Regions from separate parts of the Kitasatospora sp. NPDC002522 genome, predicted to be linked through region 4. Evidence: riboswitches for the same ligand, from Rfam matches in the RefSeq annotation. Region 4 holds a riboswitch; each other region holds the start of a gene.
The links. Region 4 has a riboswitch for cyclic di-AMP ahead of ACWD4U_RS12970 (transglycosylase family protein). Riboswitches for the same ligand answer to the same signal wherever they lie in the genome.
Positions count from the first base shown of each region.

Region 1: another riboswitch for cyclic di-AMP. It lies ahead of ACWD4U_RS15025 (glycoside hydrolase family 16 protein); the one in region 4 lies ahead of ACWD4U_RS12970 (transglycosylase family protein).
Region 2: another riboswitch for cyclic di-AMP. It lies ahead of ACWD4U_RS22770 (transglycosylase family protein); the one in region 4 lies ahead of ACWD4U_RS12970 (transglycosylase family protein).
Region 3: another riboswitch for cyclic di-AMP. It lies ahead of ACWD4U_RS19415 (M23 family metallopeptidase); the one in region 4 lies ahead of ACWD4U_RS12970 (transglycosylase family protein).

Region 1 covers NZ_JBSFXE010000014.1:158,329-165,699, forward strand. The annotation lists gene ACWD4U_RS15020 (GTP cyclohydrolase II) at 1-608, shown strand, start outside; gene ACWD4U_RS15025 (glycoside hydrolase family 16 protein) at 640-1,767, opposite strand; cyclic di-AMP (ydaO/yuaA leader) riboswitch at 1,771-1,946, opposite strand; gene ACWD4U_RS15030 (FAD-dependent oxidoreductase) at 2,140-3,351, shown strand; gene ACWD4U_RS15035 (carboxylate--amine ligase) at 3,387-4,625, opposite strand; gene ACWD4U_RS15040 (family 16 glycosylhydrolase) at 4,666-5,901, opposite strand; gene ACWD4U_RS15045 (glycosyltransferase) at 5,898-7,371, opposite strand, start outside.
Region 2 covers NZ_JBSFXE010000027.1:91,590-98,960, forward strand. The annotation lists gene ACWD4U_RS22755 (LacI family DNA-binding transcriptional regulator) at 1-653, shown strand, start outside; gene ACWD4U_RS22760 (AMP-dependent synthetase/ligase) at 726-2,648, opposite strand; gene ACWD4U_RS22765 (hypothetical protein) at 2,773-2,973, opposite strand; gene ACWD4U_RS22770 (transglycosylase family protein) at 3,113-4,381, opposite strand; cyclic di-AMP (ydaO/yuaA leader) riboswitch at 4,387-4,557, opposite strand; gene ACWD4U_RS22775 (hypothetical protein) at 5,064-7,172, shown strand; gene ACWD4U_RS22780 (hypothetical protein) at 7,269-7,371, opposite strand, start outside.
Region 3 covers NZ_JBSFXE010000021.1:80,890-88,260, forward strand. The annotation lists gene ACWD4U_RS19390 (ATP-dependent Clp protease proteolytic subunit) at 1-648, opposite strand, end outside; gene ACWD4U_RS19395 (ATP-dependent Clp protease proteolytic subunit) at 693-1,322, opposite strand; gene tig (trigger factor) at 1,547-2,929, opposite strand; tRNA gene ACWD4U_RS19405 (tRNA-Pro) at 3,118-3,191, opposite strand; tRNA gene ACWD4U_RS19410 (tRNA-Gly) at 3,342-3,415, shown strand; gene ACWD4U_RS19415 (M23 family metallopeptidase) at 3,547-4,536, opposite strand; cyclic di-AMP (ydaO/yuaA leader) riboswitch at 4,538-4,694, opposite strand; gene ACWD4U_RS19420 (hypothetical protein) at 5,062-5,256, opposite strand; gene ACWD4U_RS19425 (PP2C family protein-serine/threonine phosphatase) at 5,657-6,871, opposite strand; gene ACWD4U_RS19430 (GNAT family N-acetyltransferase) at 7,076-7,371, shown strand, end outside.
Region 4 covers NZ_JBSFXE010000012.1:77,902-85,272, forward strand. The annotation lists gene ACWD4U_RS12950 (Ppx/GppA phosphatase family protein) at 163-1,101, opposite strand; partial or broken gene ACWD4U_RS12955 (DUF501 domain-containing protein) at 1,236-1,727, opposite strand; gene ACWD4U_RS12960 (FtsB family cell division protein) at 1,769-2,212, opposite strand; gene eno (phosphopyruvate hydratase) at 2,309-3,589, opposite strand; gene ACWD4U_RS12970 (transglycosylase family protein) at 3,800-4,495, opposite strand; cyclic di-AMP (ydaO/yuaA leader) riboswitch at 4,499-4,685, opposite strand; gene ACWD4U_RS12975 (cytochrome P450 family protein) at 4,933-6,192, opposite strand; gene ACWD4U_RS12980 (SDR family NAD(P)-dependent oxidoreductase) at 6,348-6,776, shown strand; gene ACWD4U_RS12985 (MazG family protein) at 6,794-7,371, opposite strand, start outside.

The sequences.
Region 1 (7,371 bases), on a different contig from region 4:
CCCGGGTGCACATCCCGCTCGGCTTCGGCGACGGCTACCAGGTCGAGGCGGAGGTGTTCACCTTCCGCGGCCTCGCCGACGGCGCCGAGCACCTCGCACTGGCCCTGGGCGAGCCGTCCACCGAGCCCGGCGCCCCCGCCCCGCTGGTGCGCCTGCACTCCGAGTGCCTCACCGGCGACGTCTTCGGCTCGGCCCGCTGCGACTGCGGCCCGCAGCTGCGCGAGTCCGTCGAGAAGATCGCCGAGGCCGGCGGGTACCTGCTCTACCTGCGCCAGGAGGGCCGCGGCATCGGCCTCTACAACAAGCTCGACGCCTACGCCCTGCAGGACACCGGTCTCGACACCTACCAGGCCAACGCCGCGCTCGGCCTGCCCGAGGACGGCCGCGACTACACCGCCGCCGCCCAGATGCTGACCACCCTCGGCGTCCCCGCCGTCCGCCTGCTCAGCAACAACCCCGACAAGGCCGCCCAGCTCACCGCCCTCGGCATCACCGTCGCCGACCGCGTCCCCACCGGCGTCCACGCCTCCCCCAGCAACCTGCGCTACCTGCGCGCCAAGGTCGAGCACACCGGCCACTCGATCCCGCTCGCCCGTCTGGTCGGCTGACACAGGCCGCCGACCAGACGGGGCGCGGGGACTAGCCCGCCTTCCAGAAGCGCACCGAGTCGATGGCGATGTCGGCCGAGGAGCCGACCGCCGCGGTGGTGCCGCCGAGCGAGGTCTCGGACTGCAGCACCCAGTGCATCGGGGTGTTCGGCACCCGCGAGGTGGAGTGGCCGATCAGCTTGCCGTCCAGGTAGAACTTCAGGTCGTTCGCCTGCCACTCGATCCGGCTGGTGTGCCAGGCGCCCGCCACCGGGACGTTGGCGTTGAAGGCGTCCTGGTCGCTGCCGGCCGTCGCGCCCTGGCGGTGCATGAACGCGCCGACGTTGCCGCACAGGTCGCCCTCGGGGAAGTCGACCTCCCCGTCACGCGGCCAGGTGTAGGAGTCCGGCCAGAGCAGCCACGCCACCTTGTAGCCGGTCGCGCAGGTGGCCTTCCAGGTGACCTCGTAGGTGCCGTAGGTGGTGTTCTGCGGCAGCTTCGGCGTGGGCGCGGCGACCCAGGTGCCGCCGCTGTCCCGGTTCAGGTGGATGTTCATCTGCCCGTTCGCGATGGACAGCGTCTTGGCCGGGTTGTAGGTGCCGTTCTTCGAGGTGTCCTGCCAGCCGGACGGGTAGGCCCACCACTTGGCGTCCACCGCGGACGGCAGCCCGGTGCAGTGGCTGGTCTGCAGCGGCCCGTTGGCGCTGCAGCCGGTCCAGCTGCCCAGCGGCACCGATGCGGAGCTGAAGTCGTCCTCCCAGGTCGGCGTGCCCGCGCCGGCGCCGCCGGTCGGCGCGGGAGGCGTCGTCGCGGTCGGGCTCGGCGTCGCGGTCGCGGCCGGGGTGGTGGCCGCGGGCGCCGGCGCCGAGGCGCTGGCGGTCGGGCTGGCGAACGGCGACTGGGCCGGCAGCGGACTGGTCGCGGCCGCCGTCGGGGTCGGCGTCGGTGTCTGAGCCGGGGTCGGTGTCTGAGCCGGAGCCGATGTCGTGGCGGACGCCGTGGCGGCCGGGGTGGTCGCGGTCGGGGTGGTCGTGGGCGCCGCGGTGGGGGCCCAGGTGCGGTACTTGCCGGCGCGGTAGTGGCCGGCGGCGTCTGCCGTGCCCGGGCTGGCCAGCGCGAGCGCGGCGACGGCCAGGCCGGTCGCGGCGGCGACCCTGGCAGGTGTGGCGGAGAGGCGCATGGTTGTCATCCTCGGCGACGCCTACGAGGTGAGCTGTCGGGTTCGGGCCGCACGAGTGGCCCGGCCGTCTGTGGAACGGCTTCACCCCGAGCCGCGACCGTCCGCGGGAATGCGGGGGCCGGGCGTACTGACCTGGTTCCCCCGCTCCCGTCCGTTCCGTAGCTCGGTGTGCCGCAGCCGGGTGGACGGGATTCGGCGTCCCGGCCGCGGTGCCCGCTCGGTGGCGGGCGCCCGTGCAGGCTAGCCGCAGGACGCGTACAAGACAATTGCCGGTCCGGTCGACGTGCCCGACGCGGGGCCGGACCGCATCCTGGATGCACCCCGACGGAGGAGGTGCCCGATGACGGCGCGGCAGCGGAGAGGGCGGCGGCCGTGAGTGCCGCGGTGGCGGTGACGGTGGTCGGCGCCGGACCGTACGGGCTTGCGGTGGCGGCGCATCTGCGGGGGCGGGGAGTGCCGACGCGGGTGTTCGGCGAGCCGATGGGCAGCTGGCGGGCGCGGATGCCGATCGGGATGTTCCTGAAGTCGACCCCGGCGGCGTCGAGCATCTCGTCGCCGCGCCCCGGGTTCGGCTTCAACGACTTCCGGCGGGCGCACGGCGAGCGGCCGGTCGGCGCCCGGTACCCCATTCCGGTGGCGGAGTTCATCCGCTACGGCGAGTGGTTCCAGCGCCAGTGCGTGCCGGACGCCCAGAACAGCGAGGTGGTCTCGGTCACCCCGGAGGCCGGCCGGTTCCTGGTGCGGCTGGCGGACGGTGAGTCCTTCGAGTCCCGCGCGGTGGTGCTGGCCACCGGGTTCCCGCCGTACGCCTGGATCCCGCCGGTGCTGCGCCCGCTGCTGGAGGCGGGCGCAGCCTCGCACTCCAGCGCGCTGACCGACCCGGCGGCGTTCGCCGGGCGGCGGGTCGCGGTGGTGGGGGCGGGGCAGTCCGCGCTGGAGGGGGCGGCGCTGCTGAGCGAGGCGGGGGCCAGCCCGGTGGTGGTGGCGCGCCGGGAGCGGCTGCTGTTCGGCGCGCCGCCGCCGGTCGACGGCGGCGCGGACCGTCCGCTGGCGACGCGGCTGCGCAGCCCGGTCTCGCCACTGGGCCCTGGCTGGCCGCTGATGGCGTTCAGCCGGGCACCGGCCGCCTTCCGCCACCTGCCCGACGGGACCCGGGAGCACTACGTCCGGACGGTCCTCGGCCCGGCGGGCGCCTGGTGGCTGCGCGAGCGGGTCGACGGGGTGCTGCCGGTGGTGACCGGCCGCGAACTGGCGGGCGCCGACCTGAACGGCGCGGTGCGGCTGTCGCTGACCGGGCCGGGCGGGCCGGTCGAGGCCGACCACGTCCTGGTGGCGACCGGTTTCCGGGTGGACGTCTCGCGGCTGGCGATCCTGGACCCGTCCCTGCGCGCGGCGGTGCGCACCCACGCGGGCGCGCCGCGGCTCTCGGCCGGCTTCGAATCCTCGGTGCCGGGGCTGTACTTCACGGGCCTGGCCGCCGCGGACGCCTTCGGCCCGGTGATGCGCTTCGTCTGCGGCACCGGCTTCGCGGCCGGCCGCCTGTCCCGCGCGCTTGCCGCACGGCGGTCCCGACCCGCCGCCTGACGCGCTCGCCCCGGCTACGCGCTCGCTCCGTCGGCTCAGCCGTGCGACCTGCCGGCGACGGCCCGGACCCGGTGGGCCACGCCGTGGATCAAGGAGGCGGCGCTGCGGGTGATCTCCACGGCGACCGGGACGGGGTCGTCGCGGCAGGCCCAGGCGCGGACGGTGCCGCGGCGCGGGAGGACGTCGCGCGGCGGGCGGCGGTCCTGCCAGGCGTTGGCGGCGGCGGAGAGCAGGTCGAGGCGGCCGACCTTGAAGCTGCGCACCAGTTGCGCGCCGGGCGGGACGTCGCGTCCGGTGAGCCACAGGTGCAGGGCGCGGACCACGTCGACGCCGCCGGTGGTCTCGAACAGCCGGAACTGGGCGCCCTGGCGGGGGTTGAAGTCGACCAGCTTGTAGCGGCCGTCGCGGCGGTCGTAGCGCCAGTCCAGGTCGGCGATCCCGCTGTAGCCGATGGAGCGGCACAACCGGGCGGCGAGTTCGGCGAGTTCGGGGTTGGGCAGCGAGCGGGCCAGGGTGGTGAAGCCGCCGCCGGGAGGCCAGTCGCGCTGCTTGAGGCCGGTGAAGACCGCCAGCGGTTCGCCGTCGCGCCCGCAGGTCAGGTGGGTGAACCAGTCCTCGGAGTGCTCGCGCGGCACGTACTCCTGGGCGAGGACGGAGAGTTGCCCGTCGGCGCGGGCCAGGGCGCGCAGTTCGGCCTCGTCGCGGACCAGGGTGGTGTGCGTGACCACGGGGTGGGCGAGCCGGCTGAACGGGGCGAGGTTCTTCAGCACCAGCGGATAGCCCACCTGCCTTGCCGCGTCGAGGAGTTCCGCGCCGGTTCCGGGTGTCGCGGTGCGCGGCGCGGGGACGTCGTGGGCCTGGCAGATCCGGTACAGGCCGCCCTTGTCGGCGAGTTGGCGTGGCAGCGTGGCGGGGACGGGCGGCAGCAGCAGGTAGGGGGCGAGCTCGGCGGCGTGCTCGGCGAGGATGCAGGCGGACTCGTCGTCGGTGGCGACGGCGACCGCGGGCCGGCCGATCGAGCGGGCCACCGAGCGGATGGTGTCGACGAGTTGGTCGGACGGCTCGCCGCCGGTGGTGGGCCGCACGTGCACCCCGGTGAGGTAGTGCGAGACGGCGGTCGCGGTGAGGCGGCTCTCGACCATGGCGTGCACGGGCACGCCGAGCCGGCCGAAGGAGCGCACCGCACCGATGGGGCTGTGCGAGTGCGGGTAGTGGCCGACCCGCACCATCAGGACGGGGACCTCCCGGTCCAGTTCGGGCCTGAGCTGCGGCACGGTGGATCACCTTCTCCGATCGGCGACGTGCGCGGGGCGTTCAGTGCTGCCACACCGCGACCCAGTCCACGTCGAACCGGGCGTTCTGCACGGCGGGGGGTGGGGCGGAGGGGTATCCGGCGGCCAGGTTGAGGACGATCTCCATCGGCACGTGCGGCACCCGCGCCGGGTCGGTGACCTGGAAGCGCTGGACGCCGTCGACGTACCACGTGACGGAGTCCGGCTCCCAGTCCACGGCGACCAGGTGGTATCCGTCGGCGAGGTCGACGGGGCCCCAGGTGGTACCGGTGTGGGTGTCCCGGCCGTCGGGTGTCTGCCAGTGCACGTTCATGTCGACCGCCTGGTTGTTGCCGGGGAACTCGGCGATGTCGAGTTCCGGCGGGGTGCTGCGGGTGTCCGCGGGGATCAGCCAGAACGCGGGGAAGAAGCCCTCGGCGGGGCCGGGGAAGCGGACCGCGGCCGCGAAGTAGCCGTAGGTGAAGGTGTGCCGCGGCTGGCCGGTCCAGGTGTCGCGGCCGGTGGTGACCATGCCGGAGGTCCACGGGTAGCTCTTCCCGTCGCTGCCCGTGGTCGGGTGGCGCGCCGCGGTGAGTTGCAGTCGGCCGTCGTGGACGGCGACCTGCCCGGGCCGGTACCACTCCAGCTCGTGGTTGCCGGCGTTGGTGCAGCCGTCGACGTTCCAGTCGTAGCACGTGGCCCAGTCGCCGCGGTCGAGCGAGGAACCGGTGAAGTCGTCCCGGAAGACGCCGTGCCAGGGGCCGGGCGCGGCGGGCTGGCCCGCCGCGCCCGTGGTGCCGGCGGCCTGGGCGGCGTTCCCGCCGGTGGGCTCGGGGTCGCCCTTGCCGAGGCCGGAGCAGCCGGTGACCAGCAGCAGGGCGAGGACGACGGCGAGCGGCAGCACGTGGCGGGCGGTGGGCCGCCAGGGGCGGCCGGGGGTGAGGGCGCCGAGGGTGGTGAGCAGCGCCAGCACCGTGAGCGCGCGGACGGTGGTGAAGGAGTCGGTGAGCAGCAGCGCTTCGGCGGTGAGCGCGGCGAGGGCGAGGCTGGTGCCGACGGTGAGCGAGGCCAGGCCGATGCGCTCGTGCAGGGCGGCGGGGAGTGCGGTGGCGGTGCGGGTGAGCCGCAGCACGGCGATGCCGGGGCCGAACAGCACGAAGGCGGCGGCGACGGCGGTGCGCAGCGGGTTCCCCGGCTCGAGGCCGGTGGCGAGCAGGGCCAGCCAGCCGGAGGCGGCGAGGACGGCGTGCCCGGGCGAGGGCAGCTGGTGGGCGTTCACGGCGTACTCCCTTCCGCGGGAGTGGGCGCGGCGACCGGCGGGACGTAGCGGTAGACCACGGCGCCGTCGCCGGTGAAGACCGGCTGGAAGTCCGGCGAGGCCGCCACCGCGTGCTGGACCCGTTCGACGGTGCCGACCGGGAACCGTCCGGTGAGCAGGCATTCCGCGGCCTGGGCGCGGGTGAGGACCAGGTAGGACGGGCCGGTGACCCGGGCGTCGCTCATCAGGTTCTCGACCACCGGCAGCGGGTCGGTGAGCAGGCGGCGCTGGTCCTCGACGGACAGCTGGCTGAGGACCAGCCGTTCGTGCTGGTCGTAGCGGAGCTCGCCGCCGGGCAGGTCGGAGGTGACCGAGACGATCCGCGAACCGGTGGGGGCGTTGTCGGCGACGTAGCGGACGGCGGCGGCCTCGGAGGCGTTGAAGTAGTTCATCGCCTCCTTGCTGTAGTTGCCGAACAGCAGCCCGGCGAGCAGGGCGAGCAGGGCCGCCCAGGTCACCGCGGCGTGCCACGGCGGGGCGGGGCGGCGGCGGCCGAAGATCGCGGTGGCGCACAGGAACGCGGCCGCGGGCAGCGCGAACAGGTACGCCCGGAAGATCATCTCGCCGCCGTAGGGGTTGCCGAGCAGCAGCGGCAGCGGCGCGGCCAGCAGCATCGGCAGGCCGGTGGCGCGCAGCCTGCGGTGGCGCAGCAGGACGGTGACGGCGAGCAGCAGGACGGCGGCGGTGGTGGCCCGGTCGATCCAGGCGACCAGGACCTGGCCGGAGGCGGTGGCGCCGAGGCCGGAGACGCCGGCCAGCACGTTGCTGTCGGGCGAGGTGAGCGCGGTGACGAGGTCGTGCAGGTTGGCGGCGAAGTAGGGGCGGGCGACGGTGCCGTCCCACAGCGCGGTCAGGCCGACCGCGGCGGCCAGCACGGGCAGCACGGTGCGCCGGTTGCGGCGCGGCAGGGAGAGCAGCAGCAGCGCGCTGACCAGCATGAACGGGGTGAGCTGGTGGGAGGTGACGACGGCGGCGATCAGCACCACCAGCACCAGGTAGGGCCCGAGCCGCCAGCCGCCCGCCCGGCGGTCGCCCAGCCGCCGCATGACCAGGGCGATCACCAGCAGGTACAGCAGGTAGGCGAAGGCCTGCGGGGAGAAGTAGTCCTGGCCGACCCAGGAGGTGGCGAAGTAGACGAACGCGCCGCCCCAGATCAGCCGGGTGTCGCGGGTGAGCGCGGCGAACAGCAGCAGCAGCGGGCCGAGCAGCAGCAGGTTGGCGAGCGGCTCGTACCAGGAGGCGTAGCCGAGCGCGGAGTGCTGGCCGGTGGCGCGCAGGAAGAGCACGTTGAGCTGGAAGAAGCCGGGCCACTGGTTGTAGATGTCCAGGCTGCCGGCGTGCGGCACCGTGCCGTTGTTCCGGAGCATCGCGTCGACCACGGCCACGTGCTTCCACGACCACGCGTAGCGCAGGTTCGGGTACAGCAGGCTG
Region 2 (7,371 bases), on a different contig from region 4:
ACGCCGACACCACCGCCGACCACGACCGGTACGCCAAACTGGCGGGCCGTCAGGTCCCGTTCGTGCTGATCAACGGCTACAGCGAGAAGATCGCCGCGCCGTTCATCTCCCCGGACGACCGGGCCGCGATGTGGATGGCCGTCCAGCACCTGGTCGAACTCGGCCACGAGACGATCGGGTTGGCGGTCGGCCAGAAGCGCTACGTGCCGGTGCTGCGCAAGATCGAGGGCTTCACGGCCGCCGTGCAGCAGCTCACCGCGCGCACCCCCGAGCAGGCCGCCGAGCTCGTCCACCACACCCTGTTCAGCGTGGAGGGCGGCCACGCCGCCGCGCAGGCGCTGCTCGACAAGGGCTGCACCGCGATCGTCTGCGGCTCCGACATGATGGCGCTCGGCGCGATCCGCGCGGTGCGCCAGCGCGGACTGTCGGTGCCGCAGGACGTCTCGGTGGTCGGCTTCGACGACTCCCCGCTGATAGCGTTCACCGAGCCGCCGCTGACCACCGTGCGCCAGCCGGTGGAGGCGATGGCCACCGCCGCGGTCGACGCCCTCCTCGAAGAGGTCGGCGGAAACCCGGCCCAGCGCTCGGAGTTCATGTTCCAGCCGGAGCTCGTGATGCGCGGCTCCACCGGCTCCGGACCGCGCCGGCCCTGATCGGGCGACCCCTCAGCCGCACTAAGCCGCCAGCGGCCTCCGGGAGCCAACTCCCGGAGGCCGCTTCGGCGTTCACGCGTACAGCTGCTCGATGTCGCGGCGGTACGCGGTGGCGACGGCCAGCCGGCGGACCTTCAACGAGGGTGTGAGCAGGCCGCGTTCCTCGGTGAAGTCGCCCGCCACCACGCGCACCCGGCGGATCGACTCGGCGCGCGAGACCGTCGAGTTGACCGCCCGCACCGCCGCCGCCAGCTCGGTCAGCACCGCGTGGTGCACCGGGATCGCACTGGCGATGTCGACGGCCTCCGTCCCGGTCGGCGGGCTCTGCGGCCGCAGTTCCAGGAAGTGCTCGACCGCCTCGGCGTCCAGGGTGACCAGCGCGCCCACGTACGGGCGGCCGTTGCCGACCACCAGGCACTGGCCGACCAGCGGATGGGCGCGCAGCCGGTCCTCCAGCGGGCCGGGGGAGACGTTCTTGCCGCCGGAGGTCACCAGGATCTCCTTCTTGCGGCCGGTGATGCTGAGGTAGCCGTCCTCGTCCAGCCGGCCCAGGTCACCGGTGGCGAACCACCGCGGCCGGGAGGGCCGCGGCGCGCCCAACTCGTAGTAGCCGTCGAAGATCTGATCACCGCTCAGGTGCACCTCGCCGTCCTCGGCGATCCGCACCGCGGTGCCCGGCACCGGCGGGCCGACCGTGCCGGGGCGGGGCCGCAGCGGCGGGTTCACGGTGGACGGGCCGGTGGTCTCGGTCAGCCCGTAGCCCTCGTGCACCAGCACCCCGGCGCCGGCGAAGAACAGCAGCAGCTCCGGGTCGATCGAGGAGCCGCCGCTGATCGCGTACCGGATTTTCCCGCCCATCGCCTGCCGGACCCTGCGGTACACCAGCACGTCGTACACGCCGTGGGCCATCCGCAGCGACAGCGGCGCGGGCCCTCCCTCGCCCGCCAGGGCGGCGAGTTCGGCCCGGGCGTAGCGCACCGCGACCCGCGCCGCCCGGTCGAACAGCTTCACCGCGCCCCTGGCCTGCGCCTGGGCCCGCCCCACCTGGTGGATCTTCTCGAACAGGTAGGGCACCCCGACCACGAAGGTGGGCCCGAACTCGGCCAGGTCCGGCCGCAGTTGATCGGGCTTCAGGGACGGGCTGTGGCCGACCCGGATCCGCCCGTGCACGCAGGTCACCTGGATCATCCGGCCCAGCACGTGGGCGAGCGGCAGGAACAGCAGGGTGGACGGAGCCTCGCCGGTGACCTCCTCGAAGACCGGTTCCAGCAGCGCCCGGCAGTTCGCCGCCCCGGTCAGGAAGTTGCCGTGCGTGAGCAGGCAGCCCTTGGGTCGCCCAGTGGTCCCCGAGGTGTAGATCAGGGTGGCCTCGCTGCGCGGGCCGAGCGCCGCCCGCCGCCGCTCCAACTCGGCGTTCGGCACCGCCTGTCCGAGCTCGGCGAGGGCGCCGACGGCGTCCTCGTCGAGCCGCCACAGCGGGACCGTCCCGCCGGTGCGGGCGATCGCGACGGTCAGCACCTCCGCGGTCTCGGCGTCCTCCGCGACCGCCAGCACCGCGCCGGAGTCCCGGACGATCCACTCCGCCTGCTCGACCGAGGAGGTCGGGTACACCGGCACCACCGAGGCGCCGGCCGACCAGGCCGCGAAGTCCAGCAGCATCCACTCGTACCGGGTGCGCGACATCAGTGCGACCCGGTCGCCGGGCCGCACCCCGGCCGCGACCAGTCCGCGCGCGGTGGTCGCCACCTGGTCGGCGAACTGACGGGCCGTCAGGTGCTCCCAACCGCCGTCGGCCCGGCGCCTGCTGGCGACCCGGGCCGCCGGGTCCTCCTGCGCGTTGCGGAAGGGCAGGTCGGCGAGGCTGCCGGTCTCCGGCGGCGCGACCAGGTGGGGGCTGTGCGCCTCGACCACCCGCCCGCCGGAGCGGACGGTCCGGACCGGCACGCGGTCGATCAGGTGTTCAGTGCGCCCGGCACGGGCGAGGGGATGTGCCATGAGCGGACTCCCTTGGGTGGTGGGGGTCCGCCAAGGGTAGGTACTCGGCAGTAAACTTACTAGACGGTAAGTTCCTTGACGGTGCCGGAGATTGTGTAAAAGGTGCGTGTTCCCTGACGGAGCGTCAGCCCTGGTCGGCCTGCGGCGCGGGACCGGTGAACCGCTCGTTCTCCCGGTCGTTGCCGGTGATCGCCTCGGTGCGCCTGCCGGTCGAGAGGTAGTCGCGCACCACCAGCTCCACCGCGTCCTGCGGACTGGTCGTGCCGACCCGCATCATCACCTCGAGCGCGAGGTCCGCGTCGAGCGAGATCGTCACCTTGGCCATCGGGTCGCTCCTGAACGCTCGGGACAGGTCCGTCCGGCCGAGCATAGGCCGCTGCCCCCGGAGCCGACCAGGGTCCCCGAGGGCAGCGGTGCATCAGGCGCGGGCCGGGCCCGCGTCAGGCACTGGGTGGGCGGACGGGTCAGACCCGGCCGGCGAAGTCCGGCGCCCAGTTGGCGATGGTCTCCGTGCGCACACCGGCGCTCGGGTTGGCCGCCTCGACGTACTTGCCGCCGCCGACGTACATCGCCACGTGGTACACGCCCGAGTTGGCGCCGTTGCTGGACCAGAACAGCAGGTCGCCCGGCTGCAGGTTGTCCAGCGACACCCGGGTCGAGTAGTCCGCCTGGTCGGCGGCCACCCGCGGCAGGCTGATGCCGGCCTGGCGGAAGGCCGCCTGGGTCAGGCCCGAGCAGTCCCAACCGCCGTTGCCGGTACCGCCGTAGACGTACGCCTGGCCGACCTTGGACAGCGCGAAGTTCACCGCGGCGGCCTTGGAACCGGTCACCGCGGAGGCGGTGGTGGTGGCGGACTTGGTGGTGCTCGCCGCGATGGTCGAGGTGCTCGCCTTGGCGGTGCTGCTCTTGGCGGCGGCGGTGGAGCCGGTGCTCTGGGTGGTGTTCTTGCCGGTGCCCTGGTGCGAGGAGCCGTTGTTCCAGGAGTCGTGCGAGCCGTTCCACGACGACTTGGTGGACTGCTCGGCCGGGGCGGAGGCGGTCGCGACGTTGCCCAGCGAGAGCTGCTGACCCGGGTAGATCATGTCCGGACCCTCGGTCAGGAGGGAGCGGTTCAGGTCGTACAGCTTCTGCCAGCCGCCGTCCACGTGGTGGCTCTGCGCGATGGTGGACAGCCAGTCGCCCGCGACCACGGTGTAGGTCTCGGCGGCCTGGGTGCTCTGCTGCGGCTGGGCGGCCGGCTGCTGCGGCTGCTGGGCCGGCTTGGTCTCGGCCTTCGCCTGCGGGGCGGCGGCCGGGGCCTGCTGCTGGGCCTTGGGCTGCTGGGTCTTGGCCGCGCTCTGGCCGGCCGAGGTGTCGACCTGCGGGGCGGAGCCGCCCTTGGTCAGACCCGCCTGGATCGAGCAGACCGGCCAGGCGCCGGGGCCCTGCACGGCCAGCACCTTCTCGGCGGTGGCGATCTGCTGGTCCTTGGTGGCCAGGTCGGCGCGCGAGGCGTACGCCGTGCCGCCGAAGGCGGCCCAGGTGCTGTTGGTGAACTGGAGGCCGCCGTAGAAGCCGTTACCGGTGTTGATCGACCAGTCGCCGCTGGACTCGCACTGCGCGACCTTGTCCCAGGTCGACACCGAGGCGGCCGAGGCGGAGCCGGAGGCCAGGCAGGGAACGGTGAGGCCGATGCCGACGACGCCGGTGGTCGCGATCAGGCGGCGGGCGCGCTTGGCGCTGATGGGCAGCATGAAGAAGCGTTCCTCTCCCACGCCTGCGAGGTGAGCTGTCGGATTCGGGCTGGAGTTGCCCGGCCGCGCACACCTGACGGCGTGCACGGCTTCACCCCAAGCCCCGGAGCGGCCTTCGACCACTCCCGGGCGACTTACCTGGTTCCCCCGCCCCTGCCGTGGTGCGTATCGCAATGCCAGCGCACCCGGCGGCAGGACTCGGCGTTCCGGGCGAACTGGGTCCGTGTGACCACGAACGTGGGCAGGAGATTAAGCGGAGTCAAGAGCAATTCGCAAATGGCTGTGAGGGGGGTCACTTTCTTTCGGAATGGCGATCAAGGAATTTCCGGCGAACTCCGATGGGTGGTCCGGAATCTGTTTTCGCGTCAGGGGTCGGCCGATCTTGTGTCCCGTTTGTCACCTTACGTTCTGATCCATGCCTTATGGTGGCTTTGGTGAGTGTTCGGTGCGAGTGGATCGGCGGACGTTTTGGATGGTTTTGCCGATGTTTGGTGGATAATCTCCCTCTGATCGCAAGGCCTTTCCGGAATTCCGGCTCGCTCCCGATGCGTTCTCGAACGCACGTGCCTGACGCTACGTCAGGATGCTTACTCGGATGCCGAGATGCGTGGCTTCGACACCTCCTCTGCCTATGCTGCCCTCGAGTTGAGTCGGGGTAGCGGGCCCCGGAAGGGCGGCGGCGGTGGAGCGGCAGCAGGACGGCGGGCGGCATCGGCGGCCGGTGGTGGGGCGGCGGCGGTTACTGGGGTGGCTGGCGGCGGGGACGGTGGCCGCGGTCGGCGGGGGAGTGGCGCTGCGCGGGTCGCTGGCCGGAGGTGTGGTCCAGACGCCCGTCGCGCTGCCGAGCATGAGCGACCATCAGCACGGTGCCATGAGCAACAGCAGCCCGGCCGCGCCGCCGCCGTCCAGCCCGGCGCCGCTGCCGCCGGCGCCGCCGGTGGACGAGGGCGGCCGCAAGTGGTCGGACGCCAAGGGCTGGGGCGGGCAGCTGCCGGGCCCGAAGAGCGCGGTGCGGATCACCGACCGGGTGCTGCTCGACACCGACGTGCAGGTCGGCTCGCTGCTGGTGGACACCGGCGGTTCGCTGGTCTTCGCCAAGGACCGCTCGGTGACCCTGGCCAGCGCCGGCAACGTGGAGGTCCGCGGCTCGCTCGCGCTCGCCCCGAGCGGCGCGGCCGTGCACACCCTGCGCTTCCCGTCCGTGGACGAACACCGCTTCCAGGGCGGCGGGATGACCGTGGTCGACACCGACACCGGCCTGTGGGTCACCGGGCAGGGGTACCTGCGGCTGGACGGTGCGCCGCGCACCGCCTGGGTCCGGGCCGCCGCCGACCTCAAGCCGGGCGACGCCACCCTCCGGCTGGCCGCCGCGCCGGAGGGCTGGCAGGTCGGCGACGAACTCGCCGTCACCCCGACCGCCCCGCCCGACACCGCCGACTTCTCCACCGCCTACGACCTGTGCACCGTCAAGGCGATCGACGGCGCCGCCGTCACCCTGGACGCGCCGCTGCAGCACGCCCACCCGCGGGTCGCGCTCGGTGGCGGGCTCACGCTCGGCGCGGAGGTGCTCAACCTGACCCGCAACGTCCGGATCGAGGGCACCGAGCAGGGCCGGGCGCACGTCCACGTCACGTCGAGCCGCCCGGCGGACGTCCGGCACGCGGCGATCCGCTGGATGGGCCCGCGCTCGGCCGGCAAGGACAGTTGGAACGGACAGCCCGTCACCGAGCCGGTGCTGGGCCGGTACGGGCTGCACTTCCACATGCTGCTGAACGCCTCGCGCGGCACCGTGGTGGAGGGCGTGGTGGTCCGCGACACCGGCAGCCACGCGTTCGTGCCGCACGCCAGCCACGGCATCACCTTCCGCGGCTGCATCTCCCACCAGACCTGGGAGGACGCCTACTGGTGGGACGGCCCGATCGACACCCGCACGCCGCAGGGCCCGTCCGACGACATCGGCTACGAGGGCTGCGTCGCCTCCCGCACCGTCTTCGAACCCAACCCGCGCGGCTACCGGCTGACCGGCTTCAGCCTCGGCGCGGGCACCGGCTCGTTCGCCCGGGACTGCGTGGCGGTGGGCGTGCAGGGCGCGACCGGGGCGTCCGGGTACGAGTGGCCGGAGACCAGCGAGGGCGTGTGGACCTTCGAACGGTGCCTGGCGCACAACAACCTGGAGAACGGCATCTTCGTCTGGCTGAACGCCGAACACCACCACACCGTCAGCCAGTTCGCGGCGTACCACAACGGCGGCTGGGGCATCGAGCACGGCGCGTACCTGAACGACTTCGACTACGGCGCCTCGGTGCTGTACGGCAACGCGGCCGGCGGCATCGCGGTGCACGCGCTCGGCCGGGACAAGGGCACGGTCTTCGACGGCCTGCTGATCGACGCGGCCGGGCAGTCCGACTACGCGGTCGCCACCCTCAAGCACCAGCTGGCGGGCGAGACGGTGACCCTCAGCCGCAGCCGGCTGATCGGGTACCGCAAGGCGGGCGTGGCGTTCCGGGCCACCGACGACGGCAAGCCGGACGACATCGCGGTGCTGGACTGCGAGTTCAGCGGCACCGAACTGTGGCTGGACCCGGAGGCGCCCGCGCCGAAGCGGATCCTGTTCCGCAAGGCGGGCCAGTCGCAGACCCTGTCGGTGACCAAGCCGGGCCCGGGCCTCGCGCCCAACCCGTGGAACGCCGCCACCAGCCCGACCACCGCGCCCGACGCACCGCGCCAGGTCGCGCCGCCGACGCTGAAGTTCACCGACTCCGCCCCGAGAACCGGCCGCGTCGCCGGCTGACCCCGCCGCCGCCTGGCGCGGGAGGTAGAGGGGAAAGCGCGACGGGCGGGAGCGCGCTGTTTCGCTACTCCTGCCCGTCGCGGCTGAAGGGCGGCGTCACGGCGCCGCGTGTGCTCCCGGGGTGGCGCGCGGCTCGGCGGCGGCGGCCTCGGCCGCGTCGAGCTGCTCCTGGGTCGGCTCGGGGAGCGCGGCCAGGTAG
Region 3 (7,371 bases), on a different contig from region 4:
GGTCTTCCGGGTCGAGATGATCTGGTCGATCAGGCCGTACTCCAGCGCTTCCTCGGCGGTGAGGATCTTGTCGCGCTCGATGTCGTCGCGGACCTGGGTCACGTCCTTGTTGGAGTGCTTGGCCAGCATCTCCTCCAGCTGCGCGCGCATCCGGAAGATCTCGTTGGCCTGGATCTCCAGGTCGGACACCTGGCCGCGGCCGGTCTCGGTGTACGGCTGGTGGATCAGGATGCGGGCGTTCGGCAGCGCCATCCGCTTGCCGGGGGAGCCCGCCGCCAGGATCACCGCGGCGGCCGAGGCGGCCTGGCCCATGCAGACGGTCTGGATGTCCGGCTTCACGAACTGCATGGTGTCGTAGATCGCGGTCAGCGCGGTGAACGAGCCGCCCGGGGAGTTGATGTAGACCGAGATGTCGCGGTCCGGGTCCATCGACTCCAGGCAGATCAGCTGCGCCATGATGTCGTTCGCGGAGACGTCGTCCACCTGCGAGCCGAGGAAGATGATGCGCTCCTCGAACAGCTTGGCGTACGGGTCGTACTCCCGGATGCCCTGCGAGGTGCGCTCGACGAACCGCGGGACGATGTAGCGGCCCTCGGCCCGCATGTCCTCCAGGCGGGCCTTGGCACCGGACAGGCTGGGGATGTTCATGTTCTCTGGTCCTCCGAAGCGTGCGGTCTGGGTTCCGATGCCGGTCAGCCGGCCAGGCCGGCGCCGGTGCCGCCGCCACCGGGGACGTCCGCGGCGCTGTGCATGATGTCGTCGATCAGGCCGTAGGCCTTGGCCTCCTCCGGCGTGAACCAGCGGTCACGGTCGGAGTCCGCGGTGATCTGCTCGAAGGACTGGCCACTGTGGTGGGCGATCAGCTCCGACATCCGCTTCTTGGTGCGCAGCAGCTGCTCGGCCTGGATCCGGATGTCGGTGGCCGAGCCGCCGAGGCCCGCGGAGGGCTGGTGCATCAGGATGTTGGCGTTCGGCAGCGAGAAGCGCTTGCCCTTCGCACCCGCGGTCAGCAGGAACTGACCCATCGAGGCGGCCATGCCCATCGCGATGGTGACCACGTCGTTCTTGATGTACTGCATGGTGTCGTAGATCGCCATGCCCGCCGAGATCGATCCACCCGGGGAGTTGATGTAGAGGTAGATGTCCTTCTCGGGGTCAGCCGCGAGCAGCAGCAGCTGGGCGGTGATCTTGTTGGCGATGTCGTCGTCGACCTGCTGGCCGAGGAAGATGATGCGCTCGTTGAGCAGCCGGTTGTAGACCTGGTCGCCCAGGCCGCCGAGCACGTCGCCGGCGGCGGCGTGCGGCGCCATCAGTCCAGGCATCTGCATCTGCGGGAACGTCACTTAGCCACCTGCTCAGTCGATCTGCTTTGGGTGTCGCTGTCTATGGACCCTAACGCCCGGGCCCGGCCGCTGAATCCCCCACGCAGAACTGTTCGCTGTGAGCGCAGGGTGAGCACGGGAACGCGAACGGGCCCGGGCACCGTGCGGTGCCCGGGCCCGTTCCCGGCTGACGCGGCGTCGGCTGACGCCCGCTAGTGCGGAGCTCAGGCCTCCGCGGACTCCTCGGCGGCGGCCTCGACGGTCTCGTCGGCGGCCTCGTCCTCGTCGTCCTCGAAGGAGACGGTCTCACCGTTGGTGTCGGTGACCTTGGCGGCCTCGACCACCAGGGCCAGCGCCTTGCCGCGGGCGACCTCGCCGACCAGGAGCTGCACCTGGCCGCCCTGGACGACCTGCTGCGCGAACTGGTCCGGGGTCAGGCCCGAGCCGGCGGCGCGGCGGATGAGGTGCTCGGTGAGCTCCTCCTGGTTGACGCCCAGCTCCTCGTTCTTGACGATCTGGTCCAGCACGAACTGGGTCTTGATGCCCTTCTTCGCCTGCTCCTCGGTCTCCGCGTCGTAGTCCTCGCGGGACTTGTCCTGGGAGGCCAGGTAGGTGTCGAGGGTCAGGCCCATCGGCTCCAGCTGGTGGTGCTCGAGGTTGTGCTTGCGGGTGCCGATCTCGTCCTGGAGGAGCTTCTCCGGGTAGTCCATCTCGACCCGGCCGAGCAGCTCGTCGAGGACCTTCTCCTGGGCCTGGGTGGCCTGGTCGAACTCCTTCATCCGCTCAAGGCGCTTGCGGGAGTCCCCGCGCAGCTCCTCCAGGGTGTCGAACTCGCTCGCCAGCTGCGCGAACTCGTCGTCCAGCTCCGGGAGTTCCTTCTCCTGGACGGCGGTCACGGTGACCGTGACCTCGGCGTCCTGGCCGGTCTGGCTGCCACCCTTGAGGGCGCTGGTGAAGGTCTTGGACTCACCGGCGGACAGGCCGATCACGGCCTCGTCGATGCCGTCCAGCAGACGACCGGAGCCGATCTCGTAGCTCACGCCGGTGGCGGTGCCGTCGTCCGGCACCTCACCGTCGACCTTGGCCTCCAGGTCGATCACCACGACGTCGCCCTCGGCGGCGGCGCGCTCGACGTCCTTGACCGAGGAGAAACGCTCGCGGAGCTGCTCCAGCGACTTCTCGATGTCCTCGTCGCTGACCTCGATCGGGTCGACGACGACGGCGATCTCGGTGAAGTCGGGCAGGGTGACCTCGGGGCGCACGTCGACCTCGGCGACGAACTTGAGGTCACCGCCGTCCGCCAGGTTCTCGACACCCTCGATGCCGGTGATGTCCGGCTGGCCCAGCACGTCGATCTGGCCCTCGTCGACGGCCTGCGTGTAGAAGCGCGGAAGCGCGTCGTTGACGGCCTCCTCCAGCACGGCGCCACGGCCGAACCGCTGGTCGATCACCTTGTTCGGGATCTTGCCCTTACGGAAGCCCGGTACGGTGACCTGCTGGTTGATCTTCTTGTACGCCGCGTCGAGGCTGGGCTTGAGCTCCTCGAAGGGCACCTCGACGGTGAGTCGAACCCGGGTCGGGTTCAGAGTCTCGACGGCGCTCTTCACGGTTAGGTCTCCTAGGGGCTTGCGGTCAGGGCGATAGGCGGTTGGGGCTGCATTGCTGTCCGTACTACCGCCAGCGGTCCATCCTACCGGTACCACGAAAGCGACTGTGCCCGGCACCGGCGGCGTTCCGGAAAAGCGGAAGACGACAACAGGGCCCCGCCCGCCGGACGAGACCCTGCCGCACACGGTCGGGGTGACCGGATTCGAACCGACGGCCTTCCGCTCCCAAAGCGGACGCGCTACCAACCTGCGCCACACCCCGTGGTGCCGAGCAGAAGAGTACACGTCGGCCCGCCCCCGACCGGAGCGAAATCCGCGAGCCGACGGCGGCAAAGCGGTGTGCATTCCGCGGCCCCGACCAGGTACGCTAGGCCAGTCCTCACCACCGCCACGGCGGTGCGGGTACGCCTACGCGGGTGTAGCTCAATGGTAGAGCCCCAGTCTTCCAAACTGGTCACGCGAGTTCGATTCTCGTCACCCGCTCCACAGCCCGACGGCCCCGACTGCACCCGCAGTTGGGGCCGTCTGCGTTTCCGCTCGGGCCGTCGGTGTTTCCGCCCGGCAGCCCGAAGGCCCCGCGCAACGCTGCGCGGGGCCTTCGACGGTTACTGCGGGGATCAGACGTTGACGCCGTGGGCGGCCAGGTAGGCGACCGGGTCGATGTCGGAGCCGTAGTCCGGGGTGGTGCGGATCTCGAAGTGCAGGTGCGGGCCGGTCACGTTGCCGGTGGCGCCGGACAGGCCGATCTGCTGACCCGCCGTCACGGACTGGCCGGCCGAGACGGAGATCGAGGAGAGGTGGGCGTACTGGGCGTACTTGCCGTCGGCCAGCTTGATGATGACCTGGTTGCCGTAGGCGCCACCGTTGCCGGCGGAGACCACGGTGCCCGCGGCGATCGCCTTGAGGCTGGTGCCGGTGGAGACCGGGAAGTCGATGCCGGTGTGGTAGCCGCTGGCCCAGTTGGAGCCCGCCACCTTGTAACCGGTGGTGACGCTGCCGGGGGCCGGCGCGACGTAGCCGGAGGAGGCCACCGAGGAGGTGGACGCCTTGGGGGCGGCCTGCACGGTCTTGGCGGTGGAGGTGGTCGACTTCGCCGCGGAGGTGGTCGACTTGGTGGAGCCGGACGCCTTGGCGGTGTCGTTGCTGGACGCCTTCGGGGCCTGCTCGGCCTTCGGGGCGGCCTGCTCGGTCTTCGGCGCGGCGGCGGTCTCCGCGGCCTTGCCGTTGACGGTGAGCTGCTGGCCCGGGTAGATCAGGTTCGGGTTGCCGCCGATGACCGAGCGGTTGTCCTGGTACAGCTTCTGCCAGCCGCCGTCCACCTTCTGGGCGGTGGCGATCTTCGACAGGGTGTCGCCGGAGACGACCTTGTAGTCGTGCGCGGCGGCGGCCGGAGCGGCCTGCGGCGCGGCGGCGGCGGTGTCGGCGACCGGGGTGGCGTCCACCGAGACCTGGGCCCACTGGCGGCCGTTGTCCTGGTGGTCGGTGGTGACGTGCGCGGAAGCGGCGGTCACCGGGAGGCCGACCGCGGCGCCGGCGACGCCGGTGGCGATGGCGATACGGACGAGGGTGGTCATACGCGGCTTGCGGTGCTTGCCCTTGACGGACATGAGCATTCCTCTCCGACGCCTACGAGGTGAGCTGTCGGGTTCGGGCGAGAGTTGCCCGGCCGCAAGCGCGGCTTCACCCCGAGCCGGGGCCCGTGTTCCGGGTCCGGCGACTTACCTGTGGTTCCCCCGCTCCTGCCGTGACTGGGTATCTGGTCGGCACCGGACGGCGGCAGGACTAGGCGTTCCGCTCGGTGGCCCACCCGGACCATTGCCGGGCTGCTGAGGAAGCAAAACCCACGGGTCAGGAGGCTGGCAAGCGCCGAAAAGCCCCGTTCCCAAGATCGGGAAGGGGCTGACGGATCGACAGGTCACGCTCTGCCGAGCGGCCTGCTGCGGTCCGCGCACGGGATCATGACGGTGTGCCTACGAACCCTCTACGCGGGGCGATTTCGGGCACCCTCCGCAGTGCGGTGCGGACGCGGAGTGACGGAACGGGTGACCCTGGTCACCCGCGGGCAGGCCGGTGCGACGGCGCGGGGCGCCTCCCCGTCCGTCGCGGTGTTCCCCCCGGGAGCCGACGGTGCGTCAACCCGCGATCGAGGAGATGGCTTTGGCGACCGAGTTGAGGAACTGCTGGATCGGACCGGCCGCGGTCGACTGGCTCAGCATGAAGCCGAACAGCGCGGCGACGATGAAGTGCCCGCTCTTCAGCTGCTTGTTGCGGATGAAGATGGCGCAGACGATGCCGAACAGGACCAGCGCGGAGACGGAGAAGGCCACCCGGACTCACTTCCTCGGTTCATGGCGGGGACTCGTGTCGGAACCGGAGATGGCTCCAGGCGGAAACCGGCCCCAACCCCCCGTGTCCCCACCAGCCCATCCGGACTCAGTGTGGTCGTTCGTGCGGACTGCGTAAAGGACTTGCCCACAAGCCCGGCGCCGCAACCCGCGCGATGAGACTGATTTTCGCCGACCGTGACCATAGCGGACCGGCCTTGACGGACCGTCGGCGGGCGGCGGACTGCGGGGGCTCTCCCGGCAAACCGGCAGGCAGACCCGCAGGTGATCCATTCCCCGGGTGCCGCAGGAGAATTGGCCGAAGATCAACGTCCCGGGTTGACACTCCGTGGACAGCCCGCGAGCGCCTCCCGCACGGTGCGCCGACCGGCGCGGGCGGGAGTCAGCGACGCCAGACCAGCAGCACGGCGCGGTCGTCGTTGACGTGCTTGGCGACGGTGTCGATGAGCCGGACCGCGGCGCCGGAGCGCCCGGCCACCGGGGCGGTGGCCACCAGCCGGTCCGCCTCGCCCATCAGCCGGTCCATGCCCTCGGCGAGGTCGCGGCCGGGGATCTCCACCATGCCGTCGGTGCACATCAGCAGCAGGTCACCGGGGCCGAGGGTGCCGCGCACCCCTTCGAACTTGGCGCCGTCGTACACCCCGAGCAGCGGGCCCTCGGCCTGCTTGACCTCCCAGTGGCCGGCGCCGGCGAGGCGGTGCATGCCGGGCAGGTGGCCGGCCGACAGCAGCTCGTACTCGCCGGTGTCCAGGTCGAGCACCAGGTGGACGGCGGTGGCGAAGCCCTCCTCCCAGTCCTGGCGGAGCAGGTAGCCGTTGGCGGCGGGCAGGAAGTCGTGGGCGGGCAGCGAGCCGAGCAGGCCGCCGAAGGCGCCGGACAGCAGCAGGGCCCGGCTGCCGGCGTCCATGCCCTTGCCGGAGACGTCGGCGAGCACCGCCTCCAGCACCCGGCCGCCGGGGCCGGTGCGGGCGGCCACCATGAAGTCGCCGGAGAAGGACTGGCCGCCGGCCGGGCGCAGCGCCATGTCGGCGTGCCAGCCCTCCGGGAGCCGGGGGACGCGGCCCTGCACCCGGATCCGCTCGCGCAGGTCGAAGAGCATGGTGGAGCCGCCGCGCCACGGCACGCCGACCCGGCGGCGGAACTGGGCGACCAGCAGCCCGGCGACGCCGACCGCGCCGACCACCAGGGCCGCGCCGGGGGTGACCCCGTAGATGTAGGCGTCGGGGTTGTCGGCCGCGGTCCGCTCCCCGGTGTGCACCAGGGACTCGGTGATCAGCCCGCCGGCCGCGACCGCGTACAGCAGCACCAGGGTGCCGGGGCGCAGCAGCAGGGCGCCGGCCAGGATCGGCAGCACCAGGGCGGTGGGCGGGCACCAGTTGGGGATCCAGACGTTCAGCATGACCAGCAGCGGGACGGCCAGCGCGAGCAGCGCGAAGGCCCACCAGTCGGCGCCGTCGCCGCGGAAGTAGTCCACCCCGGTTCGGCGCAGCCTGCGTCGGGCCCGGTACAGCGCCGCGCGCCACCGGGCCGTCACGGGCTCGCGGGCCGCCTTGGCGGCCGGGCGGCCCGTCGCACTCGTCCGCGTGCTGTCGGCCATGGGGTCCGACCTTATCCACCGGCGGTGCGCGCGTCGACGGGGTGGGCGGCCCGGGCGCGCCGGGCCGCGCGCCGCGGGCGGGTTTCGGCCGCCGGGCGGCCGGGGTGCGGCCACCCGGCGGCAGGGCGGGCGCCGGGGCGGCCGGGCCGGTGGCACGTCCGCAATTCCGTCGCCATCGCCCGGATCGGGTGATAGGAGGGGTACATGACGATTCGACACCCCGAGCTGACCGTCCGGCCGTTGCGCGCCGAGGAGTGGGAGGAGTGGTACCGGAACCTGGAGGTGGCCTTCGGCGGGGACCAGGAGCCGCCCGAGGAGCGGTCGCTGTGGCGGGAGTTGACCGAGGTGGAGCGCTCGCTGTCGATCTGCGAGGGCGAGCGGACGGTCGGCGGCGGCGGGGCGTTCACCTTCCGGGTGGTGGTGCCGGGCGGTGCGGTGGTCCCGGCGGCGGGGGTGACCATGGTGGGCGTGCTGCCGACGCACCGGCGGCGCGGCGCGCT
Region 4 (7,371 bases):
CTGCGATCCCACGGGCAACCCGCCGACGGAGCCTTCGGTCCCACATATCGGACGGACCGGACACCGGAGTGCGACGAAAGGCTGGATCCCCATGTGAAGAAATTCACGAAGGTTCTTCGCCGACACGCCGGGAGGGCCCGCCGGGCGGGCCGGGCGGGCCCGTCAGGCGATGCTCCAGGCGATTCCGTCGAGGATGTCGTGCTCGCTGACGAGCAGTTCGGGGGCCCCGGTGCGCTCCATGATCTCCAGCAGGACGAGCGCCCCCGCGGCGATCACGTCGACCCGGCCGGGGTGCATGACGGGGATCGCGGCGCGCTCGGCGTGCGAGGAGTGCAGCAGCCACTCGGCGGTCTCCCGGACCTGCTCCACGCCGAGCACCGCGTGGTGGATCAGCTCGGAGTCGTAGCCGGGCAGCTCCAGGGCGATCCCGGCGACCGTGGTGACGGTGCCGGCCAGGCCGACCAGGGTGGCGCCGGAGTCCAGCGGGACGTGCCGGGCCACGGTGTCCAGGGCGGCCCGGATGTCGGCCCGGGCGGCGGCGATCTGCGCCTCGGACGGCCGTCCCCCGCCGCCGAGGTGACGCTCCGTCATCCGCACGCAGCCGATGTCCATGGAGTAGCCGGCCCGGACGTCCCGCTCGCCGAGCACGAACTCGGTGGAGCCGCCGCCGAGGTCGAAGACCAGGTACGGCGGGCGGTGCGGGCCGCCGAGCAGTTCGCGGGTGGCGCCGGTGAAGGAGAGCCGGGCCTCCTCGTCGCCGCTGACCACGCTCGGGGTGATGCCGAGGATCTCCTTGACCCCGGCGGTGAACTCGGCCGCGTTCTCGGCGTCCCGGGAGGCGGAGGTGGCGACCATCCGGATCCGGTCCGGGGCGACGCCGTACCCGGCGATCACCTCCGCGTACTCGCGGCAGGCGGCGAAGGTCCGGGCCAGCGCCTCGGGGTGCAGTCGGCCGGTCTGGTCGACGCCCTGGCCGAGCCGGACGATCAGCATCCGCCGGTCCAGGTCGGTGATGTCCCCGGTGGCCGGGTCGAGGTCGGCGATCAGCAGGCGGATCGAGTTGGTGCCGCAGTCGATGGCGGCGACCCGGATGGCGGTCACGACTCGTCAGCTCCCTCGGGGTCGGCGGCGTCCTCGGCGGCGGCCTTGCGGGCGGCCCGCTCGGCGGTCAGCGCCTCCTTGGCGGCGATCACCGCCTCGTGGTCCTGGGCCTTGGCCTGGTTGCGGGCGACCCGCTCACCGGCGGCCTGCACCTCGGCCGGGGAGACGCACGGGCCCTTGGCCCACCAGTCCTCCAGCAGGCCGAGCGCCTCGTCGCCGAGCGGGTTGACCCCCTCGCCGGCCGCCAGCGAGTGGCCGGCCAGCACGTGCAGGCACTTCACCCGGTCCGGCATGCCGCCGGCGCTGGGGAAGCCCTCCAGCACCTCGATGGCGTCCCGGCGGGCGATGTAGTCCTCGTGGGCCCGCCGGTAGGCGGCGGCGAGCTCCGGGTCCTCGGCGAGCCGGGCGGTCTGCTCCTTCATCACGCCGTCCGCCTCCAGGGTGCCGATCAGCGAGGCGGCCCTGGGGCAGGTCAGGTAGTAGAGCGTGGGGAACGGCGTGCCGTCGGGCAGCCGGGGGGCGGTCTCCACCACGTCGGGGTTGCCGCAGGGGCAGCGGTGGGCGACGGCGCGCAGTCCGCGCGGCACCCGGCCGAGCTGGGCGGCGATCGCGGCGATGTCGTGCTCGGAGACGGGAGGGTTCTGGTTGCTCATCAGGGGTCTGTTCGTCAGGGGGACTTGGGGGCGGGGGCGGCGGCGTCGGCGGCGGTGTCCACGGAGTCCCAGAACACCGAGTACCAGGGCCGCAGCGCCTTCGGTCGGGCGGTGTCCGCGGCGTCCGCGGAGGAGGGCCGGGCACCGGGCGAGGGCTGCGGGTCGACCGAGACGAACGGGGTCTCGCCGGGCAGCGCGTAGTGCAGCCGCTCCCGGGCCTGCGCCTTGACGTACTCGGGGTCCTGCCAGCGAGCCCGGTCGCGGCGGAGCTCCTCGACCTGCTGGCGGGCGTGTTCGGCCTTGGCCCGCTGGGCGGCGATCTCCTCGCGCTGGGCGATGAACTGCCGGGTGGGATAGGCGAGTATCGCCACGAGCGAGCACAGCACCAGGACCAGGACGGTGGCCCGGCTGGTGAAGCGCGGTCGCGCCGCCAGTCCCGGGATCCTCCACTTGGCCATCTGCTCACCCCTCCTGCGCATGCCGGTGCCCCGGCCCCCACCCTACGCGGTGGGAGCCGGGGCATCCGGTCACAACAGGCTCGGCGGGGAGCCGGATCAGCCCTTGAAGCGCGGGAAGGAGGAACGACCCGCGTACTCCGCGGCGTCGTCGAGGATCTCCTCGATGCGCAGCAGCTGGTTGTACTTGGCGACGCGCTCGGAGCGGGCCGGGGCGCCGGTCTTGATCTGGCCGCAGTTGGTGGCGACGGCGAGGTCGGCGATGGTGACGTCCTCGGTCTCGCCGGAGCGGTGCGACATCATGCAGCGGTAGCCGTTGCGCTGGGCCAGCTCGACGGCGTCCAGGGTCTCGGTGAGCGAGCCGATCTGGTTGACCTTCACCAGCAGCGCGTTGGCGGTGCCGGTCTCGATGCCCTTACGCAGGCGCTCCGGGTTGGTGACGAACAGGTCGTCACCGACCAGCTGGACCTTGTCGCCGATCGCGTCGGTGATGGCCTTCCAGCCGTCCCAGTCCGACTCGTCCAGCGGGTCCTCGATGGAGACCAGCGGGTAGTCGGCGACCAGCTCGGCGTAGTACGCGATCAGGTCGGCCGAGGAGAGCGCCTTGCCCTCGAACTGGTAGGCGCCGTCCTTGAAGAACTCGGAGGCGGCGACGTCCAGGGCGAGCGCGACGTCCTTGCCCGGGGTGTAGCCGGCCTTCTTGATGGCCTCGGTGATGAGGTCGAGGGCCTCGCGGTTGGAGTCCAGGTTCGGGGCGAAGCCGCCCTCGTCGCCCAGGCCGGTGGAGAGCCCGCGCTCCTTCAGCACGCCCTTGAGGGTGTGGTAGACCTCGACGCCCCAGCGGACGGCCTCGGAGAAGGTCTCCGCGCCGATCGGGGCGATCATGAACTCCTGGATGTCGACGTTGGAGTCCGCGTGCGAGCCGCCGTTGAGGATGTTCATCATCGGGACCGGCAGCACGTGGGCGTTCGGGCCGCCCAGGTAGCGGAACAGCGGCAGGTCGCTGGCCTCGGAGGCGGCGTGCGCGACGGCGAGGGAGACGCCGAGGATCGCGTTGGCGCCGAGCGAGGACTTGTCCGGGGTGGCGTCCAGGTCGAGCATCGCCTGGTCGATCAGCCGCTGCTCGGTGGCGTCGTAGCCGACCAGCTCGGGGCCGATCTGCTCGATCACGGCGAGGACGGCCTTCTCGACGCCCTTGCCGAAGTAGCGGTTCTTGTCGCCGTCGCGGAGCTCCAGCGCCTCGAACGCGCCGGTGGAGGCGCCCGACGGGACAGCGGCACGACCGGTGCTGCCGTCGTCGAGACCGACCTCGACCTCGACCGTGGGGTTGCCGCGGGAGTCGAGGATCTCACGGGCTACGACGACATCAATGGACGGCACGAGGCATCTCCTAGCGGAAGCGGATGTGTGGTCGTTACGACCTGAGCCTAGCCCTACACCGCCCCGCGGCCACGTCCGGCCGGGCCTCGTCTCACGGTGTGGCACCGCTACTCACTGGTAGTTCACCTGATTGCCCGCAGGCCCGGGGCCCCGGACGGCGCGAACTGCCCTGCGCACGCCCGGGGCGGACGGACCGTCAGGCGCCGCGCGTCACAGCGCGAGCACCTGGCCGGGGAGGATGAGGTCCGGGTTGTCGCCGATCACCCGGCGGTTGGCCTGGTAGAGCTGCTCCCAGCCGCCGGGGAGGCTGCGGGCCGCGGCGATGCCGGAGAGGGTGTCGCCCTCGATCACGGTGTAGCCGCCGGCGGCGGGCGCGGGGGTCTCCGCGGCCGGCGGCTGGGCGGCGGGCTCGGACTGGGCCGGCTTGGCGGCGGGCTTCGAGGGCTTGGGGGACGGCTTGACGGCCGGCGCGGCCGGGCGCTCCTGCGAGCGGGAGACGGTGTCGTCCGAGGTGTCGGCCACCTCGCCGCCGCGGCTGAGGCCGGCCCGCACCGAGCAGACCGGCCAGGCGCCGGGGCCCTGGGAGGCCAGGACCCGCTCGGCGACCGCGATCTGCTGGGCGCGGCTGGCCTGGTCGGCGCGGCCCGCGTACTGGCCGCCGCCGTAGGCGCGCCAGGTGGAGGAGCTGAACTGCAGGCCGCCGTAGTAACCGTTTCCGGTGTTGATGCTCCAGTTGCCGCCGCTCTCGCACTGGGCCACGCGGTCCCAGACGGAGCTCGGGGCGGCTGCCGCTCCGGCGGCGGCGAGCAGGGGCAGGGCCAGGCCGACCGAGACCACGCCGGCGGCGGCGATGACCTTCTCGGCCTTGGTACTGCGTCGGTGACGGCCGGTACCGGTAACTGCCATGGGATGTCCTCTCCGCACGCCTGCGAGGTGAGCTGTCGGGTTCGGACCGGGAGGCTGGCCCGGCCACCCGGTGGTCACGGACGCGTGTGCGTCCACCTCCGGGCGGCTTCACCCCTAGCCGCTGGGACGGCGGCGGTCATACGTGGTTCCCCCGCTCCTGTCCGGGTCGATGACTCGGTGGCCCGAGGACGCGGCGGACAGGACTCGGCGTACCGCGTTCGGGGCCCGCTGCTGCGAGCAGATCGGAGAGTAGGCAGAGCTGACGGGCAATCACAAGCTCATATCACCGGCATCACGCCGAAATCACGAACCTCTACGGCTCGTACACAGAGCATCCATATATGTCCGGTTTCGTCCGTGTGGGGAGTGCGGCGCGCGCCCCCGTCCGACGCGCCGTCAGCCACTGCGAACGGGGGTTCGGACGGTTCGAAACGGCGTCAGCGGGGTGTGAAGGAGACCGGGAGGTCGCGCAGACCGCGCATGATCAGGCCGCCGCGCCAACGCAGTTCGGACGGGTCCGCGGCCAGCCGCAGGTCCGGCAGCCTGGTCAGTAGGCTGCCGATCGCGCGCTGGCCCTCAAGTCGGGCCAGCGGGGCGCCGATGCAGTAGTGGATACCGTGTCCGAAACCGAGGTGCGGATTGTCCGCCCGGGCCAAGTCGAGGGTGTTCTCGTCCGAGAACCGGGCCGGGTCGCGGTCGGCCGCGGCCAGCACCACCAACACCGGGTCGCCGACCGGGATCTCCACCCCGCCGATCCGCAGCGGAGCGGTGGCGAACCGCCAGGTGGCCAGCTCGACCGGGCCGTCGTATCGCAGCAGCTCCTCGATCCCGGTCTCCAGCAGGCCGGTCTCTCCGCGGTCCAACGAAGCTTGCAGGCGCTGGAGTTGGTCGGGATTGCGGAGCAGTGCGTACACGCCGTTGCCGACTAGATTGATGGTGGTCTCGAATCCCGCAAAAAGCAAGATGAAGGCCATCGCCGCGGCCTCGTTCTCGGTGAGGTGCTCACCGTGGTCACTGGCCCGGATCAGACCGGAGATCAGGTCGTCGCCGAGGTCGGCCCGCTTGCGGTGGATCAACTCGGCCAGGTAGCTCTGGATCCGCTTCACCGCGCGGCCCACTCCCCCGCGCCGGGCGCCGGTCTGGCCCGGCTTCGTGTGTCGCAGCATCATGCCGGCCCAGTCGCACAGGTCGTCCTGGTCCTCCTCGGGCACGCCGAGGAGCTCGCAGATCGCGTAGATCGGCAGCGGGAAGGCGAGTTCGTGGATCAGGTCGGCCTCGCCGCGGGCGGCGAAGGAGTCGATCAGCCGGTCGGTGAGCTGCTGCACGCGCGGTTCGAACTCGGCCACCCGGCGCGGGGTGAACGCCTTGGACACCAGCCGGCGCAGCCGGGTGTGGTCCGGCGGGTCGATGTTCAGCAGATGGGTCATCAGGTCGGCCTGCCGCTCGCCCGGGATGCCCACCCGGCCGGTGCGGTGCGCCTGCCCGCTGTGGTGCGCCGGGTTCTTCGACAGCCGGGCGTCCGCCAGCGCCTGCCGGGCGTCCGCGTACCGGGTGACCAGCCACGCCTCCACCCCGCTCGGCAGCGTGGTGCGGTGCACCGGCGCGTGCTGGCGCAGCCAGGCGTACGCCGGGTACGGGTCGGCCGCGAACTCCCAGGTGAAGAGTTCCGGCTGCGTGGGGTGGGGCGTGTGGGACATGTCTTGACCGTATCCAAAGGCTCCGCCGCGTGAGTCTGGTCACCTGGCGGGTAATCCCTGTTGCAGAGGGGATGGGCGTGCCTACCATCCTCCGACAGTCATAGCGCGGGCGGTCGTGCGGGCCGCCCGAGTCCGCCCTGAAGGGGGAGCAGACGATGCGGGTAGCCGGGGCAGTGGTGGTCATCGCGGTGCTCGACGGAGGCTCGGGGGCCGACCTGGCCCGCCGGTTCGCCGCCGCCGGGGCCGCCGGTCTGCTCATCGCCGACCTGCACCCCGGGGTCGCCGAGGACCTCGCCGCCGAACTCGACCGCCCCGGCTGCCCCGTGGTCGGCGTGTCCGGCGACGTCCACCGCCCCAGCGACATCGCCGCCCTGGTCGACACCGCCGCCAAGCACCTCGGCCCGATCGACCTGTTCGCGGTGGCCGGCCCGGACGGCGAGCGGATCGTCCAGCTCGCCGAACTGCCCGGCCACCTCGACCTGCTGGCCGAGGTGCTGGCCCTGGTCGGCGAGGCGATCGGCGAGGTCGTCCCCGCGCAGCGGCAGCCCGCCGACGCCGACCACCCGGCCCGCCTGGCGAGCTGACCCGCCGTCAGCCCGGCTCAGCCCTCCAGCCCCTCCGCGGCGCGCACCTCCCGGCGGTAGCCGCGGGCCGCCGCGCGCAGTGCCGCGTCCACGTCCACGCCGCGGTCGTAGGCCTGCTGGGCCACCGCCAGCAGCAGCTCCCCCGCCGACTCCTCGGTGAGCTCGGCGGGCAGCCGGTACGGCCGGTCGGGCACCGCGGTGAAGTTCGCCCGCCGCACCCGGGAGACCAGCTTCGCCGCGTAGGCGAGCGCCGGCAGTCCGCCCGGCACCCCGTCGAGCACCGACTCGCGCTGCTTCTCCGCGGCCTTCAGCTGCTCCCAGTTGGCCTCCACCTGCTCCGCGCCCTCGGCCTGGACGTCGCCGAACACGTGCGGGTGGCGGTACATCAGCTTCTCGACGATGTCCCCGGCCACGTCGTCGATCGAGAACGGGTCGGCCGGGTCCTCCTCGGCGATCCGCGAGTGGAAGAACACCTGCAGCAGCACGTCGCCGAGCTCCTCGCGCAGGGTCTCCCGGTCACCCTCCTCGATCGCCTCGACCAGCTCGAACGCCTCCTCCACCAGGTACTTCACCAGGCTGGCGTGGGTCTGCTCGG